2 regions of the Kitasatospora sp. NPDC058492 genome follow, and region 2 is predicted to be linked to the other one. Evidence: riboswitches for the same ligand, from Rfam matches in the RefSeq annotation. Region 2 holds a riboswitch; the other holds the start of a gene.
The links. A riboswitch is a leader RNA that binds a small molecule or an ion and turns the genes downstream of it on or off. The one in region 2 is predicted to bind glycine.

Region 1 (14,632 bases), on a different contig from region 2:
ACGGGCTGTTCGCCACCGTCAGCGTGCTGTTCTTCACCCGGGTGGTGGGTCTGCGGATGGTGGACGTGGGCATCGGGCTCACGGTTGCCAGCCTGGCCGGCCTGCTGGCAGCCCTGCCGATCGGACACCTCTCCGACCGCATCGGGCCGCGGCGGGTCCTGCTCGTCCTCACCGTCGCCGCGGGGCCGGCGGTGCTGTGCTACCTGGTCGTCGGCTCCTTCTGGCCGTTCGCCGTCACGGCATGCGCGGTGGGCGTCGTGCAGCGGGGCTGCCGCACGGTCCTGCCCGCCCTGGTCTCCCTGATCGCCTCGGCCGAGGAGCGGGTGACCGCACGCGCACACCAGCAGGTCGTGAGCAACATCGGGATCTCACTCGGTGCGGGAGCCGCCGGCCTGGCCCTGTACCTGGACACCCGGGCCGCGTACGAGGCGATGGTGGTCGTCGCGGCGCTGGCCTACGCGGGGTCGGCCCTCGTGCTGAACCGGATGCCCGTGCGGCATCCGCCTCCCGCGCACAGCGAGAAGCAGCCGCTGGGGGCAGCGCTCAAGGACCTCCGGTACCTGCGGTTCACCGGGCTGAACGCCGTGCTGTCGCTGAACGGCGCCCTCATGGAGATCGCCATTCCGCTGTGGCTGGTCACCCACACCAAGGCGCCCGCCTGGCTGTTCAGCGCCCTGATCGTCCTGAACACGATCCTGGTGGTGGTCTTCCAGGTCCAGGTGAGCTCCAAGGGCAACGACACCACCCCGGGCCTGTGGGGGCGGATCTCCCGCCTCGGCGGATTCTTCCTCGGCTGCGCCTGCCTGCTGTACGGCGCCGCCGGCTGGGGGAACACCCTGGTCGCGACCGCCGTCCTCGGCCTGGGGATGATCGCCCACACGTGGGGCGAGATGTACCAGGTCTCCGGCGAATGGGGGCTCAGCTTCCAGCTCGCGCCCGAGCACGCCACCGGCCAGTACCAGGGCGTCCTGGCCATCGGCCGTGGAGCCGCCAACGTGGCCGCGCCCGTCGCCCTGGTCGCGGTCGTCGGGGCCGGTCAGTACGGGTGGGTGGCGCTGGCGGCCGTCTTCCTCGCGGCCGGGCTCGCGATGCCCGCGGCGACCCGGCTGCCCGCCGGCAAGGGCCCAGTTTCTGACACATAATCAACACTGCACCGCCCCAGCCGGGTTGTAAGCCCTGACACCACGATGCGCCGCACCGAACGACCGAGAGGCCGTTCGGTGCGGCGCATCGCTTCGCTGTGAGGAACGCGGCGCCGGCCAGTACCAGCGCGTCCTGAAACACGCCCTAGCCGTTCCCCTCGCCCAGCTCGGGGAAGTGGCACGCCACCTCGTGCCCGGTCTTCAGCGCGGCCAGCGGCGGCTCCTGGCTGGCGCAGACGTCCTGGGCCTTCCAGCAGCGGGTGCGGAAGCGGCAGCCGCTGGGCGGGTTGATCGGCGAGGGGACGTCGCCCTTGAGCAGGATCCGCTCGCGGCCGGCCCGCTGGCGCCGGCGCGGGTCGGGCACCGGCACCGCGGACATCAGCGCGTTGGTGTACGGGTGCAGCGGGCTCGCGTAGAGGGAGTCGCGGTCGGCGATCTCGACGATCTTGCCGAGGTACATCACCGCGACCCGGTCCGAGACGTGCCGGACCACCGAGAGGTCGTGCGCGATGATCAGGTAGGTCAGGCCGAGTTCGCGCTGGAGGTCGTCCAGCAGGTTGACCACCTGGGCCTGGATGGAGACGTCCAGGGCGGAGACCGGCTCGTCCGCGATGATCATCTTCGGCCGGAGGGCGAGCGCCCGGGCGATGCCGATGCGCTGGCGCTGGCCGCCGGAGAACTCGTGCGGGTAGCGGTTGTAGTGCTCGGGGCTGAGCCCGCACAGTTCCAGCAGTTCCTGGACGGCCTTCTTGGTGCCGCCCTCGGGCTCCACCTTCTGCAGCCGGAACGGCGCGCCGACGATGGTGCCGACGGTGTGCCGCGGGTTGAGCGAGGAGTACGGGTCCTGGAAGATCATCTGGATGTCGCGGCGCAGCGGCCGCATCGCACCGACGCCCAGGTGGGTGATGTCGGTGCCCTCGAACTCGACCTTCCCGCCGGTCGGTTCGTCGAGCCGGGTGACCAGTCGGCCCATCGTCGACTTGCCGCAGCCGGACTCGCCGACGACCCCGAGCGTCTCACCGGCGTTGACGGTGAAGTCGATGCCGTCGACGGCCCGCACCGCGCCGGTCTGGCGGCGCAGCAGTCCGCCGCGGATCGGGAAGTGCCGGGTCAGGCCGGTCACCCGGAGCAGCGGCTCGCGGTCGGGGGCGGGCGCGGGCGCGGGGGCCGTTGCCGCCTGAGTGTCCGTCATCGGTTCTCTCCAGAAAGGTGGTACGAGGCCGGGCTCACAGCCGGGGCGCGATCTCTTCGGCGAAGATGCGGTGCCGTTCGGCGGCCGGGAGGTGGCAGGCCGCGTAGTGGCCGGGCGAGGCTTCGGCCAGCACCGGGAGCTCGCTCGTGGAGCGCCCGCCGGTCCGGTCGGCGTACGGGCAGCGCGGGTGGAAGGCGCAGCCGGACGGCACGTTGATCAGGCTGGGCGGGGTGCCCTTGACCGGGACGAGGCGGTCCTGGAGCTCGCGGTCCAGGCGCGGCATGGAGCCCAGCAGGCCCCAGGTGTAGGGGTGTTCGGGCGCGTCGAAGAGGGTCTCGGCGGGGCCGCGCTCGATGCACTTGCCGCCGTACATGACCAGGATGTCGTCGGCCAGTTCGGCGACCACCCCGAGGTCGTGGGTGATGATGATGACGGCCGAGCCGAACTCGCCCTGGAGGTCGCGGATGAGGTCCAGGATCTGCGCCTGGACGGTGACGTCCAGGGCGGTGGTGGGCTCGTCGGCAATCAGCAGCGAGGGGTCGTTGACCAGCGCCATGGCGATCATGGCGCGCTGGCGCATGCCGCCGGAGAACTGGTGCGGGTAGTCGTCCACCCGGCGGTCGGGCTGCGGGATGCCGACCCGGTCGAGCATCTCGACCGCGCGGGCCCGGGCCTGCTTCTTGGACGCCTGGGGGTGGTGCACCCGGTACGCCTCGACGATCTGCGCGCCGACGGTGTAGTAGGGGTGCATCGCGGTCAGCGGGTCCTGGAAGATCATCGCCATCTCGCGGCCGCGCAGTTGGCGCACCCGTTCGGGGCCGGCCGCGATCAGGTCCTCGCCGTCCAGCCGGATCTCGCCGGTGATCCGGGCCCGCTTGGTGCGGTGCAGGCCCATGATGCCGAGCGAGGTGACGGACTTGCCGGAGCCGGACTCGCCGACGATGCCGAGGGTGCGGCCCTTGTGCAGGTCGAAGCTGACCCCGTCCACCGAGCGGACCAGGCCGTCGTCGGTGTCGAAGTGGATCCGCAGGTCGCGGACGGAGAGGAAGGGGTCGCCGGACGGGGCCTGGGCGGCGACCGCCTCGGTCTTCTGGAGCTCGGTCACGAGAGCCTCACCCGGGGGTCGACGAGTGCGTACAGGAGGTCGACCACGAGGTTGCAGGCGACGATGAAGAAGGCGGCGAGCAGGGTGACGCCGAGGATCTTGGGCAGGTCGTTGTCGGCGATCGCCTGGACGGCGAAGGCGCCGACGCCCTGGAGCGAGAAGACCTGCTCGGTGATGAGGGCGCCGCCGAGGAGCAGTCCGAGGTCCATGCCGAAGATGGTGATGACGGGTGTCAGCGCGGCGCGCAGTCCGTGCCGGGCGACGACCTTGCGCTCGACCAGGCCCTTGGCCCGGGCGGTGCGGATGTAGTCCTCGCTCATGGTCTCCAGCATTCCGGCGCGGGTGAGCCGGGCGTAGAGCGCGGAGTAGAGGAAGGCCAGCGAGATCCACGGGAGGATCAGGTTGCGGGCCCACATCAGCGGGTCGTCGGCGAAGTCGACGTACTGGAGGTTGTCCAGGATCGGCCACTCGTAGCTGAACAGCGTGAGCAGCAGCGCGCCGGTGAAGAAGACCGGCAGCGAGACGCCGGCGAGGGAGATGCCCATGGCGATCCGGTCGAAGACCGAGCGCGGCTTGAGCGCGGAGACGACGCCGGTGGCGACGCCCGAGACCAGCCAGAGCACGGCCGCGCCGACGGCGAGCGAGAGGGTGATCGGGACGCGCTTGATCAGCTCGGGCCAGACCTCCAGGTGGTTCTTGAAGGAGTAGCCGAAGCACGGTACGTGGCAGGTGACCGGGTCCGGGCCGAACTTGTACTCGGCGCCGCTGACCAGGGCCTTGAGGAAGTGCCAGTACTGGGTGTACAGCGGCTGGTCGAACCCGAGGTTCTTCTTGACCGCGGCGATCGCCTCGGGGGAGGGGTTCTTCCCGACGTACTGCGTGGCCAGCTGGTCGGCGGTCTCGCCGGCGATGCGCGGGAGCAGGAAGAAGATCGCGAAGGTGACCGCGCTGACCACCAGCAGCAGTACGACGGCCGCGAAGATCCTGCGGATGATGTAGGCAAACACAGTTGGGCGGCTCCGGCGGCCCGCCGCCGTCCGGGATCTTCCGGACGGCGGCGGGCGGCCGCTGCCTTCACCTGCCTTCAGGGATGCGGAGCCAGGCTCTTTACTTGGTGGTGCCGATGTTCAGGTAGTCGTACTCACCCGAGAAGCCCGAGGTGGACACCAGGTTGGTGGCGCTGTCCGGGCGGTACAGGAAGACCTTGAAGTAGGTCAGCGGGACGTAGACCGCCTGGTCCATGATCTTCTTGTCGATCTGGCCGTAGATCTTCTCGCGCGCCGACTGGTCGGTGTTGGTGATGGCGTCGTCGAGCAGCTTGTTGACCTCGGGGTCGTTCAGCTGGGCCAGGTTGCTGTTGCCGGAGGCCTTGATGGCGCGGCCGTCGGAGATCTGCTGCAGGAAGCCGTAGCCGGTCGGCCAGTCGGCGCTCCACTGCATCATCATCAGACCGATGTTGTGGTCCTGGGTGAACTGCGGGACACCGGCGGCGTCCGAGAAGTACTTGCCCTGCGCGTACTTCTGGATCTCGACGTTGATGTTGATCTTCTTCAGCGCGGCCTGGATCGCGGTCGCGGCCTGGATCTCCGGGTCGCGCTCGGTACGGGCGGTGATCACCGTGCTGAAGCCGTCGGCCTTGCCGCAGGCCTTGAGGGCGTCCTTGGCCTTGGCCTCGTCACCCTTGTTGCCGTTGGTCGCCCAGGTGTTGAAGTCCTGGTGGCCCGGGACGTCCGGCGGGATCACCGTGTTGGCGACCTGGCCGCGGATCGGGCCGCCGAGCGTGGTCTGCACGGAGACCTTGTCGATCGCGTACTGGACGGCCTTGCGGCACTCCAGGTTGTCGAACGGCGCGACCTTGGTGTTGATCGCGACGTACGCCAGGCGGCCGCCGTAGGCGTTGTCGGTGTTCGCCTTGAGCTTCTGGTTCTGCAGGATCTGCGCCTGGGTCTGCGGGTCGACGCCGCTGCCGACCAGGTCCACCTGGGCGTTGCCGGCGATCAGGTCCTTGTCGATGGTGGACTGCTCCATGCCCATCCGGACCACGATCTTGTCCGCGAGCTGCTTGCGGATCGGGTCGGTGCTCGGGTCCCAGTTGGTGTTCGGCACCAGGGTGAGCTGCTTGCCGTCCTCGTAGGACTCGAACTTGTAGGCACCGGAGGCGACCACGTGCTTCACGTAGCCGGCGCCGTCGTCCTTGGCCTGCGGGACCGGGACGGTCTGCGGGGAGCCGACCAGGTAGTCGAAGTCCGCGAACGGCTGCTTCAGGTGGAAGACGATGGTCAGGTCGTCCGGCGTCTCGATCGAGTTCAGGCCACCGGTCTTGTCCTTGTACGGGCCCTGGTACGGCGTCTCGTTGTCGACCAGCAGCTCCTGGAAGTACGTCGGGCCGTTGGAGTTGACGTCCCGCGCGAAGTTGGAGCGCTCGACGGCGTACTTGACGTCCTTCGAGGTGATCGCGGTGCCGTCGTCGAACTTCAGGCCCGCGCGCAGCTTGTACGTCCAGGTCAGGCCGTCCGCGCTGGCCTTGCCCAGGCTCTCGGCGAGGTCCGGGACCAGCTTCTCGCCGTCCGTGCCGGCGCCCGGGGCGAAGGTGGTCAGCGGACGCCCGTACAGGCGCGAGAAGTTGTAGATGTAGGCGTAGTACGTGTTGCCCGGGTCGAAGGAGTCCGGGGAGCCCTTCATCTCGTAGGTGACCGTCCCGCCCTTCTTGTCCGAGGCGTTGACGATGCCCTTGGTGGCGGCGTCGGCACCGCCGCCACCGGCGCTGCTGCCGCTGGCGGAGGAGGACGAGCCGGAGCCCTTGCTGCCGGAGGTGCAGCCGGTCACGATCAGGACCGCGGCGGCTGCCGCCGCGGTCAGGGCGACGGTACGGGACCTGCGCATGGGTGAGATCAACCCCTTGAGGATGGGAAGGAGGGAGAGCCTGACGTTGCGTCAGTTGCTCTTGGGATCGAGGGCGTCACGCAGCCCGTCGCCGAGCAGGTTGAAGGCGAGCACGGTGAGGAAGATCGCCAGACCGGGAACCACCATGTACTGGGGGTCCACCTGGTAGTACTTGATCGCGTCCTGGAGGATCCCGCCCCAGGAGGCCTGCGGCGGCTGGATACCGACGCCGAGGAAGCTGAGGCCGGCCTCGAAGAGGATGTTGGTCGGGATCAGCAGGGTCGAGTAGACCAGGATCGGACCGACCAGGTTCGGCAGCAGTTCCTTGAACAGGATGAACGGGCCTCGGGCGCCCAGGCTGCGGGCCGCGTGGACGAACTCCCGCTCGCGCAGCGACAGCGTCTGTCCGCGCACGATCCGGCCCATGTAGGGCCAGTTGAAGAAGCCGATCACGAAGATCAGCACCAAGATGTGCAGCGGGAGGCCGTGCAGGCCGAACGCGCCGCCCTGCAGCGAGGTCGAGATCGCGATGGCGAAGAGCAGCAGCGGGAAGGCGAGGAAGACGTCCATGATGCGGCTGATCACGGTGTCCACCCAGCCGCCGTAGTAGCCGGCCATGACGCCGAGCACGGTGCCGATCGTGTTCGACAGCAGGGTCGCGCCGAAGGCGACCAGCAGCGAGACCCAGGAGCCCTCGATCACGCGGGAGAGCAGGTCACGGCCCTGGAGCGGGTCGACGCCGAGCGGGTGGTCCCAGCTCATCCCGCCCCAGTCACCGAGCGGGATGCCGCCCAGGTTGGCGTCGAGCAGGTCCTGGTTCAGGGCGTCCGGGTCGAGGCCGAACAGGGCCTCGATGGGCTTGGCCAGTACGGCCAGCAGGATCAGCAGGATCACCACGACGCCGCCGGCGACGGCGAGTTTGTCGCGCTTGAAGCGGGTCCAGGCGATCTGGCCGAGGGAGCGGCCCTCGATCTTCTTGGCCGGGCTCGCGGGGGCGGGTGCCTCCGGTTCGTTCCCGGTGGTTGTGATGGGTGCGGTCATGGTCAGTTGGTCCCCTCGCCGACGGTGGCCGGCCCACGGGCGCCGGTCACCGGTTCGGCGGTACGGCTGCGGACGTGCGGAGGTGCTTGGAACGGGTGTTCGCGGCAGTACGTCGTGCACGGGTACTGCCCCAACGCGGGATGGGCTTCGCGTGGTTCTGGCGGTCGGCGTGCGCGTTCACCTTCGTGGGGTTCCCAGTACGCGCGGTGCGTTGCGCAGAACTCTCTGCCATCCGAACTCGCTTGCGCCAGCCCTGACAACCGACAGATGCCCAACTGTGATCTGTGCGCATGCACCTCCTACGCCTTCGGCATATCCCTCTTCACACGGCTGCAACAGGCATGTCAAGGTGATCGACGGTACCGGCCGGAAGTTCGCCCGGAAAGCACCGAAGCCGACCTGATGCAAGATCAAGTCGGCTTCTGGAGAAAGGTTTTGGTTGTCAGCGCCCCTGGTATCCGGGCCACGGCTGCTGCGGCTGCCCGGTCCAGCCCTGCGCGGGCTGCTGCGTGCCGTAGCCGTAGCCCGGCCCCTGCTGCGCGGGGTACGGCGGAGGCGGCACCGGCGGGTACGGGCCGGTCGGCGGCCGTCCCGCCTCCCGGTCGAAGAACGGGCGCGCGTGCGCCCGCATCCACAGCGCCACCGGGTCGTACTCGTCCGCCATCGCCACCGTGGACACCGCCAGCCCCTCCGGGGCCACCGCGATCGCCCGCTGCATCAGCGCCCGCACCGCCTCCACCGCCGGCGGCGAACTCTCGTACAGCTCCAGGCCGATCGCCAGGTACGGCTCCCCCACGGCCGGCTGCACCCAGGCCCGGCGCAGCGCCCGCACCGCGCGCACCTCACCGGCCTGCCGCTCCAGCAGCGCGAAGAACGGCTGGGCGTTCAGCTGCGGCTCGCTCAGCTTCAACGGCCCGGCCGGCAGCCGCTCCAGGCCCGCGGCGATCCGCCGCAGATCCGCCCAGGGCACCCCGACCCCGCCGCCGGGCGCGTGCGGGTTGAGCCACAGCCCCCAGCGGGTCCGGTACAGCGAAGCGGCGATCTCCCGCCCGGAGATGACCTCGTGGGCCCGCGCCCAGCCGGACGACGCCAGCTGCTCGGACGAGGTGACGGCCGGCGCGTAGCCGTGGCCGCTGATCTCCATGTTCCCGTACTGGGCGTCCGCGCTGCCCGGCGTGCCGTGCCACAGCAGCATCCAGACCTGGCCGTCGGCCAGTGCGTGCAGCAGTTGCTCGTACGCCTCGTAGCGCTCCGGCGCGACCTCGCGCAGGGTGCGCTCCAGCGCGCCCGGATCCGCTCCGGGGCGCCCGGCGGGCGCCTGGCCCCAGGGCCCCGGTGCACCGCCCGCTACCGCTCCCGCACTCATGCGCCCACCTCGCCGCGCCTCTTTCCTCAAGCCTGCCGGCCCGTCGGCCGTCTGCACGCACCCTATGGCGCGGCACCGGCCACCGCCACGGCGACGTGCCTCCGATACGAACCCCGCTCAACCCCGCGCGTAGAAAGGGAGTACCCGGGTGAGCAGCCACTCGACCACCGGGTCATCGGCGAGATCGAGCAGTACGAGGTGGACGCCCCCCGGCAGCGGCGCGGTTCCCAGCGCACGGCCGAGCGCCTCGTTCACCGCGCCCGGCTCGGCCGGGGCCGCCTGGTCCAGCTGGACGCCCACGAACATCACGGTCGGCTCGCCCTCGATGCTGGCGAGCGCCCGCCGCGCGGACAACACTCCGGGCAGGGCGGACAGTTCGGCCCGGCAGGCGGCCAGGAAGTGCTCCGGATCCTCCCCCGGCACCGGCTCGCGCAGCGCCACCCGGCCACCGGTCGGCGCCTCCGGCCCCTGGCCCTGGTTCTGCTCCTGGTTCCGGCCCTGCTCCTGGTCGGCCAGGCGCTCCTCGCGCGGGCCGCGCCGAAGCTCCGCCACACCCTGCGGCGGCACCGGGATGCCCACCGCCGCCTCCGGGTTGACCGCGATGCCCACGCCCAGCGGCAGCCCGCGGGCGAACTCCCAGACCGGCGCCACCGCGAAGGCCATCCCCGGCGCCTGCCGCAGGAACACCTCCTGCGAGGAGAACACCGGTACGTACGGCTCGCCGGCCAGCTCGATGGTCGGCAGGTCCAGCGCGGGCCCCTGCGGGTCGCCGCCGGTCGGCAGCGGGATCCACACCTGGCTGCGGGCCAGCACCTCGATCACCCGCGGCGTCGCACCCGGGTCGCCCAGCGCGGCGGTCAGCACCTGCTCCAGCTCGTTGGCCGGCCACCCGCCGCCCGGCGGCGCCGACTCCGGCCCGCCCCACCCCTGCTGCTGCTCCACCGGGTACCCCATGCGCGCCTGATCCGCCCTCTGCCGGTCGGCCGCCCTCTGCTGCGCCGACGCGCAGCAGTCTAGGGCGTGCCTTGTGGACCAGGTCGGACCGGACCGCGGCGTCAGGGTGCGTGCATCGCAAGGCGGAGGAGGGAGTCCATGCGGAGTATCGGCGACCGACGACAACGCCGCGAGGCGCGTGCCCTGGCGTCGCGGACCCGGCCCGGTCCACAAGGCACGCCCCCGGGCTGCGTCCGTGGTGGCGGGGTGTGACCGGGTCCCCTCTCCCGTCGTCGGCGCGGACGTGCCATGATGTGCGCGTTCGACGGCGCGGCGCGCCGGCGGACCGACAACTCCATACCGGCCGCTCGAACCCGCGCGGGAGAGCCCGGAGTGCCCCGTCAGGCGGCACAGCCGGCGCCGAAGGAGCAACTCCTCCCCGGAATCTCTCAGGCCCCCCTACCGCACGGGTTAGGCACATCTGGAAAGTGGCGCACGGCCCTGTCGCGCGCCCACCCACGGTGCAAGCCACCATGCTGTCCTGGATGCTGGAAACAGCTGCGGGCAGGTGGGCGGTGAAGCTCTCAGGTTCGACGACAGATGGGGAGACCCACGCCGCCGCATGCCCGCGCGCAGGGTCGGCCCCCGAGCGGGTCCGGTTCCGGCGCGTGCACCCATGAGTGCCCAGACCGAGGAGTTCCAGGCCATGTCGTCCCTCCGCCTCACCGCGCTCGACGCGCTGCACCGCGCCCTCGGCGCGACCATGACCGACTTCGCCGGCTGGGACATGCCGCTGCGCTACGGCAGCGAGCGCGAGGAACACCTCGCCGTCCGCACCCGGGCCGGGCTGTTCGACCTCTCCCACATGGGCGAGATCACCGTCACCGGCCCGCAGGCCGGCGAGATGCTGGACCACGCGCTGGTCGGCTTCGTCTCCGCGCTGGGCGTGCTGCGTGCCCGCTACACCATGATCTGCGCCGAGGACGGCGGCATCCTCGACGACCTGATCGTCTACCGCCTGCGCGAGGACGCCTTCCTGGTCGTCGCCAACGCCTCCAACGCCCAGCTGGTGCTGGACGAGCTGATCGCCCGCGCCAAGGGCTTCGACGCCGTCGTCACGGACGACCGCGACACCTACGCGCTGATCGCCGTCCAGGGCCCGGAGGCCACCGCGATCCTGGCCGGGACCACCGACGCCGACCTGCCCGGCCTGAAGTACTACGCGATCCTCCCGGCCCAGGTCGCCGGCCGCGACGTACTGCTCGCCCGGACCGGCTACACCGGCGAGGACGGCTTCGAGATCTTCTGCAACCCGGGCGACGCCGAGGGGGTCTGGCAGGCGCTGACCGCCGCCGGCGAGGGCCGCGGCCTGGTCCCGTGCGGCCTGTCCTGCCGCGACACGCTGCGCCTGGAGGCCGGCATGCCGCTGTACGGGCACGAGCTCTCCACCGACCTGACCCCGTTCGACGCGGGCCTGGGCCGGGTCGTGCGCTTCGACAAGACCACCAACGAGGGCACCTTCATCGGCCGCAAGGCGCTGGAGAAGGCCGCCGCCGAGGCCGAGGCCAACCCGCCGCGGGTGCTGGTCGGCCTGGTCTCCGAGGGCAAGCGCGTCCCGCGCGCCGAGTACACCGTGGTCTCCGCCGACGGCGCCCCGATCGGCCGGATCACCTCGGGCGCCCCGTCGCCGACCCTGGGCCGGCCGATCGCGATCGCCTACGTGGACGCGGCCCACGCCGCCCCCGGCACCACCGTCGCGGTGGACGTGCGCGGCAAGCACGAGCCGGTCGAGGTCGTGGCACTGCCGTTCTACAAGCGCGCCCGCTGAGGCCGGGGGCCTCGCTCGCCGAGGCCCCGCCTTCCCCGTAGACCCGGGCCTGAACCACGCCCGACCCAGGCTTGAGCCACGCCTGATCCAGGTCCGACCCAGGTCCGACCCAGGTCCGATCCCATGCCTGAACCACGCCTGATCCGCGTCGAAGCCGTCCGTGCGGCGGCCCGCTTCGTCGTACCCGCTTCCCATCCTGGAGAATGACGCCATGAGCAACCCCCAGCACCTGCAGTACACCAAGGAGCACGAGTGGCTGACCGCCATCGAGGGCGGTGTCTCCACGGTCGGCATCACCGCCCACGCGGCCGACGCGCTCGGTGACATCGTCTACGTGCAGCTGCCCGAGGTCGGCGCCGACGTGACCGCGGGCGAGTCCTGTGGCGAGCTGGAGTCGACCAAGTCGGTCAGCGACCTGTTCTCCCCGGTGACCGGGAAGATCGTCGAGATCAACCAGGACGTCCTGGACGACAACAGCCTGGTCAACAGCGCCCCGTTCGAGGGCGGCTGGCTGTTCAAGGTCCAGGTGGAGTCCACCGACGAGCTGCTCAGCGCGGACGAGTACACCGCCTTCATCGGCGGCTGACCCGCTCGTGACGGGGCGGCCGCAGCGCGGCGGCCGCCCCGCCAGGCTCCCCCCTCTCTGCTCCCGTCTCTCTCCTCCCGGGAAGACCACACCATGACGGTTCTGAACCAGTCCCTGCACTCCCTCGACCCGGAGATCGCCGCCGCGGTCGACGCCGAGCTGCACCGCCAGCAGACCACCCTGGAGATGATCGCCTCCGAGAACTTCGCCCCGGTGGCGGTCATGGAGGCCCAGGGCTCGGTACTCACCAACAAGTACGCCGAGGGCTACCCCGGCCGCCGCTACTACGGCGGCTGCGAGCACGTCGACGTGGTCGAGCAGATCGCGATCGACCGCATCAAGGCCCTGTTCGGCGCCGAGCACGCCAACGTCCAGCCGCACTCGGGCGCGCAGGCCAACGCCGCCGCGATGTTCGCGCTGATCAAGCCGGGCGACACCATCCTGGGCCTGAACCTGGCCCACGGCGGTCACCTGACCCACGGCATGAAGATCAACTTCTCCGGCAAGCTCTACAACGTGGTCGCGTACCACGTGGACGAGAAGACCGGCCAGGTCGACATGGCCGAGGTCGAGCGCCTGGCCAAGGAGCACCAGCCGAAGCTGATCATCGCCGGCTGGTCCGCCTACCCGCGCCAGCTGGACTTCGCCGCGTTCCGCCGGGTCGCCGACGAGGTCGGCGCGCTGCTGATGGTGGACATGGCGCACTTCGCCGGCCTGGTCGCCGCCGGCCTGCACCCCAACCCGGTGCCGTACGCGGACGTGGTCACCACCACCACCCACAAGACCCTGGGCGGCCCGCGCGGCGGTGTCATCCTGTCCAAGGCCGAGTACGCCAAGAAGATCAACTCCGCGGTGTTCCCCGGCCAGCAGGGCGGCCCGCTGGAGCACGTGATCGCCGGCAAGGCCGTTGCCTTCAAGGTCGCCGCGTCCGAGGAGTTCAAGGAGCGCCAGCAGCGCACCCTGGAGGGCGCCAAGATCCTCGCCGAGCGCCTGCTCCAGGCCGACGTCGCCGAGGCCGGCGCCTCGGTGCTGTCCGGCGGCACCGACGTGCACCTGGTCCTGGTCGACCTGCGCAACAGCCAGCTCGACGGCCAGCAGGCCGAGGACCGCCTGCACGAGGTCGGCATCACGGTCAACCGCAACGCCGTCCCGAACGACCCTCGGCCGCCGATGGTCACCTCCGGCCTGCGCATCGGCACCCCCGCGCTCGCCACCCGCGGCTTCCAGGCCGAGGACTTCCGCGAGGTCGCCGACATCATCGCCGAGGCGCTCAAGCCCGCCTTCGACGAGGACGCCGCCACCGCGCTCAAGGCCCGCGTCACCGCGCTGGCCGAGAAGTACCCGCTCTACCCGAACCTCTGATCACTGCGGTGATCGTTCGGGCGGGGTGACCGGCCTCACCCCGCCGCGGCACCTGGGATCCCGGGGCACCGCGCACACTGGACAGTGCGCGCGGTGCCCCGACCCGTGTCGTCCCCCGCCCGCCAGTCCTTCCACGAGACCAGACAAGGACGTCCCCCGTGGCCATCAGCGTCTTCGACCTCTTCTCCATCGGCATCGGCCCGTCGAGTTCCCACACCGTCGGCCCGATGCGCGCCGCCCGGATGTTCGCCCGGCGCCTGCGGTCCGAGGACCTGCTCGCCCAGGTGGCGAGCGTGCGCGCCGAGCTGTACGGCTCGCTGGGCGCCACCGGCCACGGCCACGGCACCCCGAAGGCCGTCCTGCTCGGCCTGGAGGACAACTCCCCCCGCACGGTCGACGTCGACCAGGCGGACAAGGACGTCGAGCGGATCACCACCGAGAAGCGGCTCAACCTCCTCGGCACCCACCCCATCGACTTCGACCCGGGCACCCAGCTGGTCCTGCACCGCCGCCGCTCGCTGCCGTACCACGCCAACGGCATGACCATCTGGGCGTACGCGGCGGACGGCTCCACCCTGCTGGAGAAGACCTACTACTCGGTCGGCGGCGGCTTCGTCGTCGACGAGGACGCCATCGGCGCGGACCGGGTCAAGCCCGACGACACCTCGCTGCGCTACCCCTTCCGCACCGGCGAGGAGCTGCTGCGGCTCACCCGGGAGACCGGGCTGTCGATCTCCGGCCTGATGCTGGAGAACGAGAAGGCCTGGCGCTCCGAGGAGGAGATCCGGACCGGGCTGCTGGAGATCTGGCAGGTCATGCAGGAGTGCGTGCGGGCCGGCATGTCCCGCGAGGGCATCCTGCCCGGTGGCCTCAAGGTCCGCCGCCGCGCCGCCGCGGCCGCCCGCGCGATGCGCGCCGAGGGCATCGGCCCGGCCAACGCGATGGAGTGGGTGACCCTCTACGCGATGGCGGTCAACGAGGAGAACGCCTCCGGCCGCCGGGTGGTCACCGCTCCGACCAACGGCGCGGCCGGGATCATCCCCGCCGTCCTGCACTACTACCTGAACTTCATCCCGGGCGCCGACGAGGACGGCATCGTCCGCTTCCTCCTCGCGGCCGGCGCCATCGGCATGCTCTTCAAGGAGAACGCCTCCATCTCCGGCGCCGAGGTCGGCTGCCAGGGGGAGGTCGGAT
Region 2 (14,632 bases):
AGGACGTCCTGGAGGCGCTCGGGCAGCAGCTCACCGAGGTCCGGATCACCGACCTGCGGGAGGGCGTCTTCTACGCCGAGCTGGTCTTCACCGGCGGGGTCGAGGTGAGCGCCCGGCCGTCCGACGCGATAGCGCTGGCCCTGCGCACCGGCACTCCGATCTACGGGAGCGAGGAGGTGCTCGCCGAGGCGGGCATCGCGATCCCGGACGAGCAGGAGGACGAGGTCGAGAAGTTCCGCGAGTTCCTCGACCAGGTGTCGCCCGAGGACTTCGGGGGCAGCGGTCCGCAGTAGCGCGGACCGGATTTCCCTACAGGTCAGGCCGTTGTTTGGCTTGCCGTTTTGCCAAAAACCGTCGACCTACCCACACTAGGGGCACGAAAAACCACTCTCCTGAGTGATGTGGTTTGGCTGGCCCGGCGTGGCGATCGTTGACGGGTCATAGGGGACTGCCTACCGTCAGGAGTGGCTGTCCGGGTGACCGATGCCCGCAGTTCGGGTTGCCCGCAGCACCAGTGGACGGAGGCAGGCATGAGCAGCACCGGCGATGGCACGGCCGTGGGAGGCCTGTGTGCCGTGCACCTGCCGCGCACCGCTCGCACCGTGACGGACCTGCCCCGGGTGGGCAGGTTCCCGGCCGTGCAGCCGGGTCAGCCCGCCATCGAGCGGCTGGCCCCGACGTCCGAACTGATCGGCTACCGCGGTCCGACGGCCTGCGCGGCGGCCGGCATCACGTACCGCCAGCTGGACTACTGGGCCCGGACCGGACTGCTGGAGCCCAGCGTCCGTTCGGCGTACCCGGCCACCAGCCAGCGGCTCTACAGCTTCCGCGACATCCTGCTGCTGAAGATCGTGAAGCGGCTGCTCGACGCGGGCGTCTCGCTGCAGAACATCCGGGTGGCGGTCGCCCATCTGCAGGCGGCCGAGCAGGGCGACCTGGCCGGGATGACGCTGATGTGCGACGGCGCCACGGTGTACGAGTGCACCACGCCGCAGCAGGTGGTGGACCTGCTGAAGGGCGGTCAGGGGGTGTTCGGCATCGCGGTGGGAGTGGTCTGGCGGGAGCTGGAGCTCACGCTCGGGCGGCTGCACGCGGAGCGCACCGACACCGGCGAGACGCTGGTCGGCCATGACCCGTCCGACGAGCTGGCCCAGCGGCGCAACCGGGCGGTCTGACCGCAGAACTGACGAGGCCGCGGGCCCGGACGGGGAACCGTCCGGGCCCGCGGCCTCGTCGTTGCGCCTGGTGAGGCGATCGAGGGAGGGCACGTGGGGTTCGGCACCGGGATAGCGGGTCTGCTGCGGCGTCGGGGCGGGCTGTTGAAGGTCCGGTTCCGGCGGCGGCCCGTGCAGCGCAGGGCCTTCCAAGCGGCGACGGTGCTCTGCTCGTTGGCGCTGGCGCCGAGCGCGTGGCTGTGGTGCTCGGCCGGGGACCGGGTCGGCACGGTGGCCAGCGTGCCGACCGCGCCGGTCGCGGTGGTCTTCGGCGCCGGGCTGGACCAGGGCAAGCCGTCGCCGTACCTGGAGCACCGGCTGAGCGCGGCGCTGGACCTGTACCGGGCGGGGAAGGTGCAGGCGATCCTGGTGACCGGCGACAACGGCCGGGACAGCTACGACGAGCCGGACGCGATGCGGACGTACCTGATCGAGCACGGGGTGCCGGCGGTCCGGGTGGTGGGCGACTACGCGGGCTTCGACACCTGGAACTCCTGCACCCGGGCCCGGCGGGTCTTCGGGGTGGAACGGGCGGTGCTGGTCAGCCAGGACTTCCACGTCCGCCGGGCGCTGGCCCTGTGCGAGGCGGCGGGCATCGACGCGTACGCGGTCGGGGTGCCGGAACCGCACGACGGCACCTGGCTGTACGGCGGGCTGCGGGAGATCCCCGGGGCGGGCAAGGCGGCGGTCAACGCCTGGCTGCGGCCGGACCCGCTGTTCCTCGGCCCCCGGGAGGACGGCATCCCGAAGGCTCTGGCGGACGCGGCGCAGCGCTAGGGACAGGACCTGGGCCCTGTGCGGGTTCGTACGCATTGTCGGACCCCTGCGGGATGATCGGCGGGTGCGATCACTGCCGAGCATCATCCACCTCGACATGGACGCCTTCTTCGCGGCGGTGGAGCAGGCGGCCAAGCCGAGCCTGCGCGGTAAACCGGTGGTCGTCGGCGGGCTCGGCGGGCGCGGGGTGGTCTCCACCGCCTCGTACGAGGCGCGGAGGTTCGGGGTGCACTCGGCGATGCCGATGGCGCAGGCGCGCCGGCTCTGCCCCAACGCGGCCTTTCTGAGCGGCCGGTTCGAGGCCTACCGGCAGGTCAGCGAGCTCGTGATGGGTCTGCTGCGCGAGCTGTCGCCGCTGGTGCAGCCGCTCAGCCTGGACGAGGCCTTCGTCGACCTGGAGGCCGGCCCCTACGGTCCGGTGCTGGCCGAGTCCGACCACGAGACCGGGGAGCGGCTGGTGCTCGCCCTGGCGGAGGACCTGCGGGCGGACATCCAGCGGCGCACCGGGCTGACCGGGTCGGTCGGGGCCGCCGGCTCCAAGCTGATGGCGAAGATCGCCTCCGAGCAGGCCAAACCGGACGGGCTGGTGCTGATCGAACCCGGGCAGGAGCGGGCCGTGCTCGGCCCGATGCCGGTCCGGGCGCTGCCCGGGATCGGGCCGGCCACCGAGCAGGTGCTGCGGCGGGCCGGACTGAACACCGTGGCGGACCTCGCCGAGGCGGGGGAGGGCGAACTGGTGCAGCTGCTCGGGCGGGCGCACGGCGCCGGTGTGCACCAGATGTCGATAGGGCTGGACGACCGGCCGGTGGTGGCCGATCAGGACGCCAAGTCGGTCTCGGTGGAGGACACCTTCGAGGTGGACCTCGCCGACCGGGATCGGGTGCTGCGCGAGGTGGAGGTGCTGGCCGCCCGGTGCGTGCGGCGGCTGCGCGCGGCCGGGCGGTCGGGGCGGACGGTGGTGCTCAAGGTCCGGCGGTTCGACTTCTCGACGCTGACCCGTTCGGAGACGCTGCGCGGGCCCACCGACGACGAGGCGGTGGTCATCGAGACGGCGCGCCGGCTGGCCTCCCAGGTGGACATCACCGGCGGGGTGCGGCTGCTCGGGGTGGGGGTCGCCCAGCTGGCCGACTACACCCAGGAGGACTTGTTCGCGCAGGCCCTGCGGGAGGAGGCGGCCGAGCACGCGGAGGCGGAGGTCGAGGCGGCGGAGGAGGAGCCGGAGGCGGCCGCGCCGCGCCGCTGGATGCCCGGGCAGGACGTCCGCCATGCCGAGCTGGGGCCCGGGTGGGTGCAGGGCAGCGGTGTCGGGCGGGTCACCGTGCGGTTCGAGACGCCGTGGAGCGGGCCGGGGCGCATCCGGACCTTCGCGGTGGACGATCCGGCGCTGGAACCGGCCCGTCCGCTGCCGCTGTGGGGGGCCGAGGGGCCGGAGGAGACGGGGGCACCCGGGGGGACGGAGGCGCCGGGGGAGACGGGGGCGCCGGGGGTGTGAAACGCGAAGCGGCCCCAACCGGTGGGGGGGAGTACCGGTTGGGGCCGCATACCGTGCCGGACTTCGTGCGGTCGTGATGCCCTCGCGACCGTCCGAAGGCCGGGCCGCCGCGCCCTGTCCCTGAGCGCGGCGGCCGGACGCCTGGTCAGGCGTCGGTCTTGGCCAGCTCGGGGCTGGAGTTCCGCTCGGCCGCGCCGCCCGAGGCGACGACGGTGGCGGCCGACTTGGTGCCGCGGATCAGGAACGGGACGACGCCGGCGACGGCGCAGACGACGGCCGCGACCCAGAACGCGTGCTTGTAGGCGTCCAGGGTGGGCAGCAGCAGCGGGATCTGCGGCGGCAGCTTCATGGTGTCGCCGGTCAGGATGGCGGCCATCACGGCGGTGCCGATCGCGCCACCGACGGTGCGCAGCACGGCGTTCATGCCGTTGGCGATGCCGCTCTGCTCCACCGGGACGGCGCCGTTGATGTAGGCCGGCATCGCGGAGAACGCCAGGCCGATGCCCAGGCCGAAGATCGCCGAGGAGGTGTAGATGTCGCCCTCGTGGCTGTGCCGCACGGCCAGGTAGGCCATCGCGACGGCACCCAGGACGCCACCGAGGACCAGCGGCAGGCGCGGGCCGCGGCGGGCGATCAGCATCGCGCCGACCGGAGCCGCCACCATCGAGCCGATCGCGGACGGCAGCAGCAGCAGACCGGCGTGCAGGACGGTCGCGGTGAAGCCGTAGTGGGTGAGCTTCTCCGGGGTCTGGGCGAAGTTGCTGATCACCATGAACGAGCCGTACATGCCGAAGCCGATCAGCAGGCCGGCCAGGTTGGTGAAGGCGACGGCCGGACGGGACATCATCTTCATGTCCACCAGGGGGTGCGCGACCTTGGTCTCGATGACCCCCCAGATCAGGGCGACGACGGCGGCCACGGCGAACAGGCCGAGGGTCTTGGTCGAGGTCCAGCCCCAGTGGTTGCCCTGGCTGACCGCGACGAGCAGGGCGGAGAGCCAGCCGGCCAGGGTGAGGGCGCCGAGCGGGTCGGCGCCGCCCTCCTTGTCGGTGACCGGGTCGGACGGGACGCGGAACGCGACCAGGGCGACCGCGATCAGGCCGAAGACCAGGCCCATCCAGAAGATCGACTTGTAGCTCCAGTGCTCCAGCAGGAGACCGGTCGCGACCAGGCCGAGGCCGGAGCCGACACCCATCGAGGCGCTGATGGCGGCGACGCCGCCGGTCACCTTCTGCTTGGGCAGCTCGTCGCGGACGATGCTGATCGCCAGCGGGAGCACGCCACCGCCGGCGCCCTGAAGGACGCGGGCGACGACCAGCCAGGTGAAGGAGTGGGTGCTGACCGCCAGTGCCGAACCGGCGACCAGACCGGCCAGCGAGATCAGCAGCATCGGCTTACGGCCCCGGAGGTCGCCGAAGCGGCCCAGCAGGGGAGTCAGCACGGCGGCGGAGAGCAGGTTGGCGGTCATCAGCCAGGTGATGCTGGACGCGGAGACGCTCAGTTCCTTGGCCAGCGAGGGCAGGATCGGGACGACCGCGGTCTGCACCACGCTGAACGACAGCATCGCCAGGATGAGGGCCGGCAGGACCCGGGCGCTGCTCTGCTTCTCGGCCGCGGTGGTGGGCTGTGGTGCCTCACTCACGGTTGCTTCCTCCCGTACATAGTGAATGAACTGAAGTAACCATGCCGGGAGATACTTCAGAGTGTCAAATATCCATTGGTGACGCTTTGGCAAAATCGAAGGATTCCGGCCGGGCGGCGACCGGGACGGGGCATGCCGAGGGCCCCGGACCGAGGGGTCCGGGGCCCTGGGGGCGAGGGTCAGGCGAACGGGCGCAGCACGGCCGGGCGGGGGGTCTCGGCCACCGGGGTGGCTGCCGGGGTCGCCGGGGCGGCGGCGGTGTTGTCGTGGACCTCGACGTGCTCGCGGCGCAGTTCGTCCCGGATCACCTCCTCGGCGGTGTAGCGCTCCACCACCAGGCGGACCCGCTCGATCGGGGTGAGGTACTTGCGGACCACCGGGCGCTCCTCGCGCAGGGTGACCTCCTCCACCGCCTCGGCGATCTCCTTCTCGGTGAGCGAGGCGCGCTCGGCCTCGCTCACCGGCATCCGCTCCACCCGGACGCGCTCGCGGACCACCGGGACGCGGCGCTCGACCTGCTCGCTGGTCACGTACTTGCGCAGCTTCGCGGTGCCCACGATGTGCCAGTCCGTGGTGATGTCCAGGCGCTCCTCGCGGCAGGTGATCTCCACCGGGCCGTTGGGGGACGAGGTGGCCGGGCCGGTCGAGCGCTCCGAGACCGGCGCGGCCATGACCGAGTTCGTGGTCGCGGCGGTCGTCACGACCGGGGCGGGCTGCGGCTTGGGCTCGGTCGTCGTGGGGGCTGCTGCGGGCGCGGGGGTGTTGAGGGTCCGCACGTTGACCTCCGTCGCGGTGCCGGTGGGGTCGGCAGGGGTGGTCGGGGCGGGGCCGAGGGAGTGGAAGGTGATGGGCTTCACGGGCTCGGCCGCCGAGGTGGTGCCGAAGTCGAGGTCGGGCCGCGCCGGTCGGTCGTCCTCGCGGCCGATGGGCCGGTCGCCGTCCCGGCCGACGGGCCGGTCGGCGTCCCGGCCGACCGGCCGGCCGTTCGCCGGGGTGTCCAGGCCGTAGTAGCGGTAGAGCTGGAGCTCCTGGGCGGGCGACAGGTGCTGGCCGACGCCGAAGTCCGGCGACTCCTTCACCAGCGACTTGTCGTACGGCACCCGGAGCTCGTCGCCGGAGAACTCGCTGGTGGTGAGCGGGACGAAGGCGTCCCGGCCGAAGATGCCGGTCCGGACGGCTGCCCACTCCGGCTGGCCGGTGGCGTCGTCCAGGTAGACCTCGTCGACCGTGCCGATCTTGTCTCCGTTGCGGTCGACCGCCTTGTGGCCGATGAGGTCCCGGGGATCGATGTCGGTTTGCACTCTTTCCTCCAGTGCGCTGCGCCTGCGGAACTCCCGCAGGACCGTGGCCGGAGCACCCGTTCCGCCTGCCACTTCACACCAAAGGCCATGAATCGGACGGGCGCGACCGGGGTGCGCCGGACGGGCTTCGGGCTGGACCGTCCGGGGGACGCGCGTAGACCCGGAGTGACCCGACGCGGCCGTGATCAGGGGGCCTGCCGCTGGTACCCTGGGCGGCGACCGCCGAGCCCGCTCGGGAGAGTCCCCGGCCACGGAAAGCGCTGGTCGGGGCGCCGAAGGAGCAACTCCTCCCCGGAATCTCTCAGGCATCCGTACCGTGTGGGGTAGGTCACTCTGGAAAGCAGGGCAGGACCGTCGGCAGGGAGCCGACGGCCACCACCCTCACCGACGGTGCAAGCCGGCGGCGTGCCACAGCGCGCCGTGCGGGTGAAGCTCTCAGGTCCCGATGACAGAGGGGGAGGCCTGTCGGGTTCGCCCGCCCGGGTCGAATCGCTGTCCGCAGCGGCTCCGGCCGGCCGGCGTGCGCACCCCCGCCGGTCCGTGACCAGGAGGCCTCGACCACCATGAACGCCCAGCCGAACGCGGGACGCCCCACCGGCGCCTCGACCCTCACCGAGCTTGAGCTGGCCAGCCCCTTCGAGAACCGCCACATCGGCCCCGACGACGCCGCGCAGCAGAAGATGCTGGCGTCCATCGGCTACGGCTCGCTGGACGAGCTCGCCGCCACCGCCGTTCCCGAGGCGATCCGCTCCATCACCGGCCTGGACCTGCCCGGCGGCCGCAGCGAGGCGCAGGTGCTCGCCGAACTGCGCGAGCTGGCGAGCCGCAACCAGGTGCTCCAGCCGATGATCGGCCTGGGCTACTACGGCACCTTCACCCCGCCGGTGATCCTGCGCAACGTCATGGAGAACCCGGCCTGGTACACCGCCTACACGCCGTACCAGCCGGAGATCTCCCAGGGCCGCCTGGAGGCGCTGCTCAACTTCCAGACCCTGGTCTCCGACCTGACCGGCCTGCCGACCTCCGGCTCCTCGCTGCTCGACGAGGGCACCGCGGCCGCCGAGGCGATGGCGCTCGCCCGCCGCGTCACCAAGGTCAAGGGTGGCGTCTTCCTGGTCGACGCCGAGACCCTGCCGCAGACCACCGCGGTGATCAACACCCGCGCGGTGCCGACCGGTGTCGAGGTCGTCGTCGCCGACCTGTCCGAGGGCATCCCGGCCGAGATCGCCGAGCGCGGCGTCTTCGGCGTGCTGCTCCAGTACCCGGGCGCCACCGGTGTGGTCCGCGACCTCGCCCCGGTCATCGAGCAGGCGCACGGCCTCGGCGCGATCGTCGCGGTCGCCGCCGACCTGCTGGCGCTGACCCTGCTCGCCTCGCCGGGCTCGCTCGGCGCCGACATCGCCTGCGGCACCTCGCAGCGCTTCGGCGTGCCGATGGGCTTCGGCGGCCCGCACGCCGGCTACCTGTCGGTGCGCGCCGAGTACGCCCGCTCGCTGCCCGGCCGCCTGGTCGGCGTCTCGGTCGACTCCGACGGCAACCGCGCCTACCGCCTGGCGCTGCAGACCCGCGAGCAGCACATCCGCCGCGAGAAGGCCACCAGCAACATCTGCACCGCCCAGGTGCTGCTCGCCGTCATGGCCTCGATGTACGCCGTCTACCACGGCCCGGACGGCCTGGCCGACATCGCCCGCCGCACCCACCGCTACGCCGCCGCCCTCGCCGAGGGCCTGCGGGCCGGCGGCGTCGAGCTGCTGCACGGCGAGTTCTTCGACACCGTCACCGCCGTCGTCCCGGGCCGTGCCGCCGAGATCGCGGCCGCCGCCAGCGCCAACGGCGTCAACGTCCACCAGGACGGCGCGGACCGGATCTCGGTCTCCACCGACGAGACCACCACCCGCGAGCACCTGGCCGCCGTCTGGGCCGCGTTCGGCGTCTCCGCGGTCGAGGTCGCCGAGGGCGCCGACGCGCTGCCGGCCGCGCTGCTGCGCCAGGACGAGTACCTGACCCACCCGGTCTTCCACAGCCACCGCTCGGAGACCGCCATGCTGCGCTACCTGCGCCGCCTGTCGGACCGGGACTACGCGCTGGACCGCGGCATGATCCCGCTGGGCTCCTGCACCATGAAGCTCAACGCGACCACCGAGATGGAGGCCGTCACCTGGCCGGAGTTCGGCCAGCTGCACCCCTTCGCGCCGATCGAGCAGGCCCAGGGCTTCCTCAGCCTGATCCGCGAGCTGGAGCGCCAGCTGGTCGAGGTGACCGGCTACGACGCCGTCTCGATCCAGCCGAACGCGGGCTCGCAGGGCGAGCTGGCCGGCCTGCTGGCCGTCCGCGCCTACCACCACGCCAACGGCGACACCGAGCGCGACGTCTGCCTGATCCCGTCCTCCGCGCACGGCACCAACGCGGCCTCCGCGGTGATGGCCGGCATGCGCGTGGTCGTGGTGAAGACCCTGGTCGACGGCGACGTGGACGTCGAGGACCTGAAGGCCAAGATCGAGCAGCACCGGGACAGCCTCTCCGTGCTGATGGTCACCTACCCGTCCACCCACGGCGTGTACGAGACCCAGATCACCGACATCTGCGCCCTGGTGCACGAGGCCGGCGGCCAGGTGTACGTGGACGGTGCCAACCTGAACGCCCTGGTCGGCCTCGCCAAGCCGGGCAAGTTCGGCGCGGACGTCTCGCACCTGAACCTGCACAAGACCTTCTGCATCCCGCACGGCGGCGGCGGCCCGGGCGTCGGCCCGGTCGCGGTGCGCGCCCACCTGGCGCCGTACCTGCCGAACCACCCGCTGCAGCCGGAGGCCGGCCCGGCCACCGGGGTCGGCCCGATCTCGGCGGCGCCGTGGGGCTCGGCGGCCATCCTGCCGATCTCCTGGGCGTACGTCCGGCTGATGGGCGGCGAGGGCCTCAAGCGCGCGACCCAGGTCGCGGTGCTGAACGCCAACTACATCGCCAAGCGGCTGGCACCGCACTTCCCGGTGCTCTACACCGGCCCCGGCGGGCTGGTCGCGCACGAGTGCATCATCGACCTGCGCCCGCTGACCAAGGAGACGGGCGTGACGGTGGACGACATCGCCAAGCGCCTGATCGACTACGGCTTCCACGCGCCGACGATGTCCTTCCCGGTGGCCGGCACGCTGATGATCGAGCCGACCGAGTCCGAGGACCTGCACGAGATCGACCGGTTCTGCGACGCGATGATCGAGATCCGGGCCGAGGTCGACAAGGTCGGCTCGGGCGAGTGGGCGGCCGCGGACAACCCGCTGCGCAACGCCCCGCACACCGCCGCCGAGCTGGCCGGCGAGTGGGCGCACGGCTACTCGCGACAGGAGGCGGTCTTCCCGGCGGGCGTGAACCCGGCGGACAAGTACTGGCCGCCGGTCAGCCGGATCGACGGCGCGTACGGCGACCGCAACCTGGTCTGCTCCTGCCCGCCGCTGGAGGAGTACGGCGTCTGATCCGGACCGGACGTACGGCAGGGCCCCGACGGCACGTACCGTCGGGGCCCTGCCCGTTGTCGTCGTCCGGCGGCTGCCCCCGCCGGTGCGGTCAGGCCGCGTGGGCGACGGTGCGGCGCGGCGCGATCACCCGGCCGTCGGGCAGCAGCTCTCCGGTGTCCTCGAACAGCACGACGCCGTTGCAGAGCAGGCTCCAGCCCTGCTCCGGGTGGCAGGCCACCGTGACGGCAGCCTCGCGGTCCTCGCACTCGGCCGACGGGCACTCAGGACGGTGCTGGCACATGCGTACCCTCGCTTCGCTCTGCGATCCTCCCCCGTGGTGCGGCCGCCGGCGGAGCCGTCGGGAGCCGCCGCGGTAGCCGGATCCTGTCCGCGCGCCGACCAGGTGTTGACCGGCGCTCAAGTGGGTAGGACAGGTGGTCCTTCCACGCTGGTTCCCAGTGTCGGCATCTGTGGACGCGCGCGCAGGGATTTCGTGACATGCGCCACAACTCCCGGGCAGAGATCACCCGTTCAGGTGGGTCCGGCGGGAAAGGGCGCACCGATGGGTCAGCTGCGGCATGGCCCGAGGAGGTCAGGGCGGATGGCCCGTCCGGGTGGTTCGGGCGGATGAGGGTGACACGCGCGCCGACGGGCCACCGGGTGCTGGCCCGGTGGCCCGTCGGCGTGGGGCCGGCTCAGGAGGAGCCGAGCAGCAGTGGCTTGGCGAGCGGCGCCCGGGCGAGCAGCGGCAGCAGCTCGGCGGCCGGGTAGGCGCGGTGCGCGGTGACGCCGAGCGGGGCCGGGGCCAGCGGGATCAGCTGGTCGGCGGCCGGGCCGGCGTCGGGGCTGTGCAGCCACAGTGCCGTCGCGTACTGCCCGGGGAAGGTCAGCAGTCGGGGCTGCTGGCGGGACCGGGAGCCCTGGGCGAGCTGCCAGGCCTGGCGCAGCGCCCGGACCGTCGAGTCGAGGTAGGGGCCGGCGGTGAAGTGCGAGAAGGTGTGGCCCTCGACGGCCTGGACGACCTCGGCGGCGGCGGCGACCTCGGCGCCGTCCTTGATCAGGAAGCGCCAGCCCGTCCGGCGGGCGGCGGGCAGCTCCGGGCGCGGCCCGTCCAGGACGTGGACGGCGAGGGGGTGCGCGGGGAGCAGCGGGCCGACCGGATGGCGCAGTGCTGCGGCGGCGGGTTGGCGCAGCGCGGTCTCCGAGTCGAGTGCGGCCAGGACGGCGCGCAGGGCGCTCGGCGGGGGCTGGGGGGTCTGCAGAGTCATGGCGGGGTCCGCCTCTCCGTGCGAGATCGGCGTGCGAGTGCGGCATACCGGCGTGGCGCGGTGTGTCATCGGTGACGGGACCTGGCCGTGTCCGGTTGTGCATGATCGCGGTGCCGGCGCGGTCGCCGCCGTCGACGAGGGTTTCGAGGCGGAGCGGGCCGGCCGGAGCGCAGTGCGAATTCTATCGAACAGGTGCGCAGGGTGACCTGTTTATCACAGGCGGTGGCGCCGGGCAAGTCGGCAGATCTGCTGAATATCCGTCAGTTTCCTTGCATTGCAAGCCAGTACAAGCATTCGGGTATCGATCTTCGAGGTGGGCATGATGCTTGCACGGTCGGGTCGGCCGGTGTCTCAGGAGGAGGGGACCGTGGGCGAGAAGGTCGTGGCGACTCGGGCTGATCTGGCGGACCGGCAGCTGTACCGGCGCAAGCTCCAGGCCTGCCTCGACGCGCTGGGGCGGATGCTGCGCGAGGACCGGTTCGACCGGCCGCGGGCGGTCATGGGCCTGGAGATCGAGCTCAACCTGGCCGACGAGGACGGCCTGCCGGCGCTGCGCAACGCGCAGGTGCTGAGCGCGATCGGCTCCAGCGACTTCCAGACCGAACTGGGCCAGTTCAACGTCGAGGTGAACATCGTGCCGCACCGGTTGTGCGGGCACGTCTTCGAGGACCTGCGCGAGGAGCTCGACACCGGGCTGCGCTACGCCGACCGGCGGGCCGCCGAGGCCGGTGCCCGGATCGTCATGGTGGGGATCCTGCCGACCCTGGAGCACGGTCACACCGGCCTGGACGCGATCTCCCACAACCCGCGCTACAGCCTGCTCAGCGACCAGATCCTGGCCGCCCGCGGCGAGGACATCGCGCTGGACATCGAGGGCGTCGAACACCTCCAGCTGGAGACCATCACCATGGTGGCCGAGGCCGCCGCGACCTCCCTGCAACTGCACCTGCAGGTGACCCCGGAACGCTTCTCCTCGGTGTGGAACGCGGCCCAGGCGATCTGCGGGGCGCAGCTCGCGCTCGGTGCCAACTCGCCGTTCCTGTTCGGGCGGGAGCTGTGGCGGGAGACCCGTCCGGTGCTGTTCCAGCAGGCCTGTGACACCCGTACGGCGGAACTCAAGGCGCAGGGCGTCCGGCCGATCACCTGGTTCGGCGAGCGCTGGGTGGACTCGGCGTACGACCTGTTCGAGGAGAACCTGCGGTACTTCCCCGCCCTGCTGCCGATCTGCGACGACGAGGACCCGATGAAGGTGCTCTCCTCCGGCGGCGCGCCCCGGCTCGCCGAGATGCGGCTCCACAACGGCACGATCTACCGCTGGAACCGGCCGGTGTACGACATCGCGGGCGGGATCGCGCACCTGCGGGTGGAGAACCGGGCGCTGCCGGCCGGGCCGACGGTGGCCGACACGCTCGCGAACGCCGCCTTCTACTACGGGCTGGTCCGGGTGCTCGCCGAGCAGCCCCGGCCGGTCTGGACCAGGCTGCCGTTCGAGCGGGCCGACGAGAACTTCCGGCAGGGCGCCCGCTACGGCATCGACGCGGTGTTCCAGTGGCCGCGGGCGGGCCGGGCGGGCCGCGGCGGCGGGCTGACCACGGTGTCCGCCGTCGACCTGGTGCTCAACGAACTGCTGCCGATGGCCCACCAGGGCCTGGACGAGTGGGGCGTGGAGCCCGCCGACCGGGACCGCTACCTGGGGATCATCGAGCAGCGCTGCCTGCGCCGCACCAACGGCGCGGCCTGGCAGAGCGCGACCTTCCACCGGCTGCGCGAGCAGTACGGGATGGACCGCCCGGCCGCGCTCGCCGCGATGACCAGGCGCTACATCGAGCACATGCGCACCGGCGAGCCGGTGCACACCTGGCCGGTCGGGTAGCCGGACCGCTGTGTCAGGATGATCGCTCCGGCGGTCGGCCGACGGCCGGAGCGACGCCCGCCCCGCTGGAGCCGCCCGTGACCACCCTCCCGACCGCACCGGAGACCGCGAAGCCCACGCGCCGGCTGCTCGGCGTGGAACTGCTGATCGTCCTCGGCCTCTCCCTCGGGGCCAGTGGCGTCAGCGCGCTGATCAGCTTCGCGGCCTCGCTCACCGAACCGATCCAACTCGGCCAGCAGGTCGCCACGTTGAACGGCTCGCGGGCGCCCGGTCGGCCCTGGCTGGACCTGGTGTGGCAGCTGTACTACATCGGGCGCGGGTTGATGCCGGTGGTGCTGGTCGGGTACCTGCTGGTGCGCGAGGGCGCCGCGCTTCGGGTGCTCGGCTTCGACCTCGGGCAGAAGCTGCGCGACCTCGGCCGGGGCGCCGCCGTGGCGGCTGCGATCGGCGGCTCCGGGCTGGTGCTGTACCTGGCCTCGCAGGCGGCCGGCTACAACCTGACGGTGGCGCCGTCCGGGCTGCCGGACGTGTGGTGGCGGGTCCCGGTGCTGGTGCTCTCCGCGTGGCAGAACGCCGCCCTGGAGGAGGTCGTCGTCCTCGGCTACCTGCTGCGCCGGCTCGGGCAGCTGGGCTGGTCGTGGCCGGCGGCGGTGGTGGCGAGTTCGGTGCTGCGCGGTTCGTACCACCTGTACCAGGGGGTCGGCGGGCTGGTCGGCAACATGGTGATGGGGGCGGTGTTCTGCCTGCTGTACCGGCGCTGGGGGCGGGTGATGCCGCTGGTCGCGGCGCACGCGTTGATCGACACGGTGGCCTTCGTCGGGTACGCGCTGCTCGCCGGGCACGTCAGCTGGCTGCCGACCCCCTGAGCGGGAGGCGGCCGGCCGGGGTGCGCGGCGGCCGGGCGAGCAGGCGGTCGACGTGCCGGCGCTCCAGGCCCGGGCCCGGGTCGATCGGCAGCAGCAGGCGGTCGCGGCGCCAGAGGGAGTTGCGGACCAGCCGCGGCGGGATGACGTCGTCCACCCAGGCGAACGGGCGGCCCGCGGCGTAGCGCAGCAGCGGGGCCCACTTGCGGGCCGAGAGCAGCTCCATCAGCGGGACGTGCGGGTCACCGGGCTGCGGGACGTCGCCGGTGAAGCGGACCAGCGGGAGGGCGGGCAGGCCGATGGCCGGGGCGATGTGCGCATTGGCGTGCTCCTCCCAGGTGGTGGCCCACACGAGTTCGTAGGTGCCGGCCAGCTCGCGGAGCCAGGCGCCGTGCCGGGCGGAGAGGAGCACCGAGTAGCCGAGCAGGGTGTGGGTGTCGAACCCGGCGTCCGGGTGCGGGCAGACCGGGTTGAGCACCCCGTCGACGTCCAGGAACAACAGAGGCTTCGGCACCAGTGGCCCCCCAGAGACGGTGGTGTGACTTACCTGGTCGGACGAACCTGGCGTACCAGTGGTTGCGTACGGCCGGGCGCACGCGGGGCGCACGGGGCGCTCACGGCGCGGCCACCGGCTCGGCGGCGGCCACCGGTGCGTCGGCGGTGCTCCTGCGGGCCAGTCGGCGGACCTGAGGCTCCAGCAGCACGACCGCGCTGAGCACCAGGCAGACGACGGCGCAGGCCCACAGCGCGCCCGAG

Region 1: it holds a riboswitch for glycine, as region 2 does, so the genes downstream of both, gcvT (glycine cleavage system aminomethyltransferase GcvT) here and gcvP (aminomethyl-transferring glycine dehydrogenase) in region 2, are expected to answer to the same signal.

What each region holds. Positions count from the first base shown of each region.
Region 1 covers NZ_JBHXMU010000076.1:24,169-38,800, forward strand. Annotated here, with positions in the region: gene ACFWPI_RS34350 (MFS transporter) at 1-1,142, shown strand, start outside; gene ACFWPI_RS34355 (ABC transporter ATP-binding protein) at 1,288-2,334, opposite strand; gene ACFWPI_RS34360 (ABC transporter ATP-binding protein) at 2,369-3,439, opposite strand; gene ACFWPI_RS34365 (ABC transporter permease) at 3,436-4,446, opposite strand; gene ACFWPI_RS34370 (ABC transporter substrate-binding protein) at 4,547-6,322, opposite strand; gene ACFWPI_RS34375 (ABC transporter permease) at 6,374-7,363, opposite strand; gene ACFWPI_RS34380 (enhanced serine sensitivity protein SseB C-terminal domain-containing protein) at 7,806-8,729, opposite strand; gene ACFWPI_RS34385 (enhanced serine sensitivity protein SseB C-terminal domain-containing protein) at 8,847-9,683, opposite strand; glycine riboswitch at 10,032-10,137, shown strand; gene gcvT (glycine cleavage system aminomethyltransferase GcvT) at 10,339-11,490, shown strand; gene gcvH (glycine cleavage system protein GcvH) at 11,702-12,076, shown strand; gene glyA (serine hydroxymethyltransferase) at 12,170-13,438, shown strand; gene ACFWPI_RS34405 (L-serine ammonia-lyase) at 13,597-14,632, shown strand, end outside.
Region 2 covers NZ_JBHXMU010000021.1:8,430-23,061, forward strand. Annotated here, with positions in the region: gene ACFWPI_RS16100 (bifunctional nuclease family protein) at 1-293, shown strand, start outside; gene ACFWPI_RS16105 (MerR family transcriptional regulator) at 531-1,175, shown strand; gene ACFWPI_RS16110 (vancomycin high temperature exclusion protein) at 1,269-1,991, shown strand; gene ACFWPI_RS16115 (DNA polymerase IV) at 2,056-3,483, shown strand; gene ACFWPI_RS16120 (MFS transporter) at 3,629-5,125, opposite strand; gene ACFWPI_RS16125 (DUF2382 domain-containing protein) at 5,305-5,796, opposite strand; partial or broken gene ACFWPI_RS16130 (PRC-barrel domain-containing protein) at 6,064-6,426, opposite strand; glycine riboswitch at 6,650-6,753, shown strand; gene gcvP (aminomethyl-transferring glycine dehydrogenase) at 6,990-9,890, shown strand; gene ACFWPI_RS16140 (DUF5999 family protein) at 9,982-10,173, opposite strand; gene ACFWPI_RS16145 (hypothetical protein) at 10,568-11,140, opposite strand; gene ACFWPI_RS16150 (hypothetical protein) at 11,508-13,013, shown strand; gene ACFWPI_RS16155 (CPBP family intramembrane glutamic endopeptidase) at 13,091-13,879, shown strand; gene ACFWPI_RS16160 (HAD domain-containing protein) at 13,857-14,393, opposite strand; gene ACFWPI_RS16165 (MFS transporter) at 14,491-14,632, opposite strand, start outside.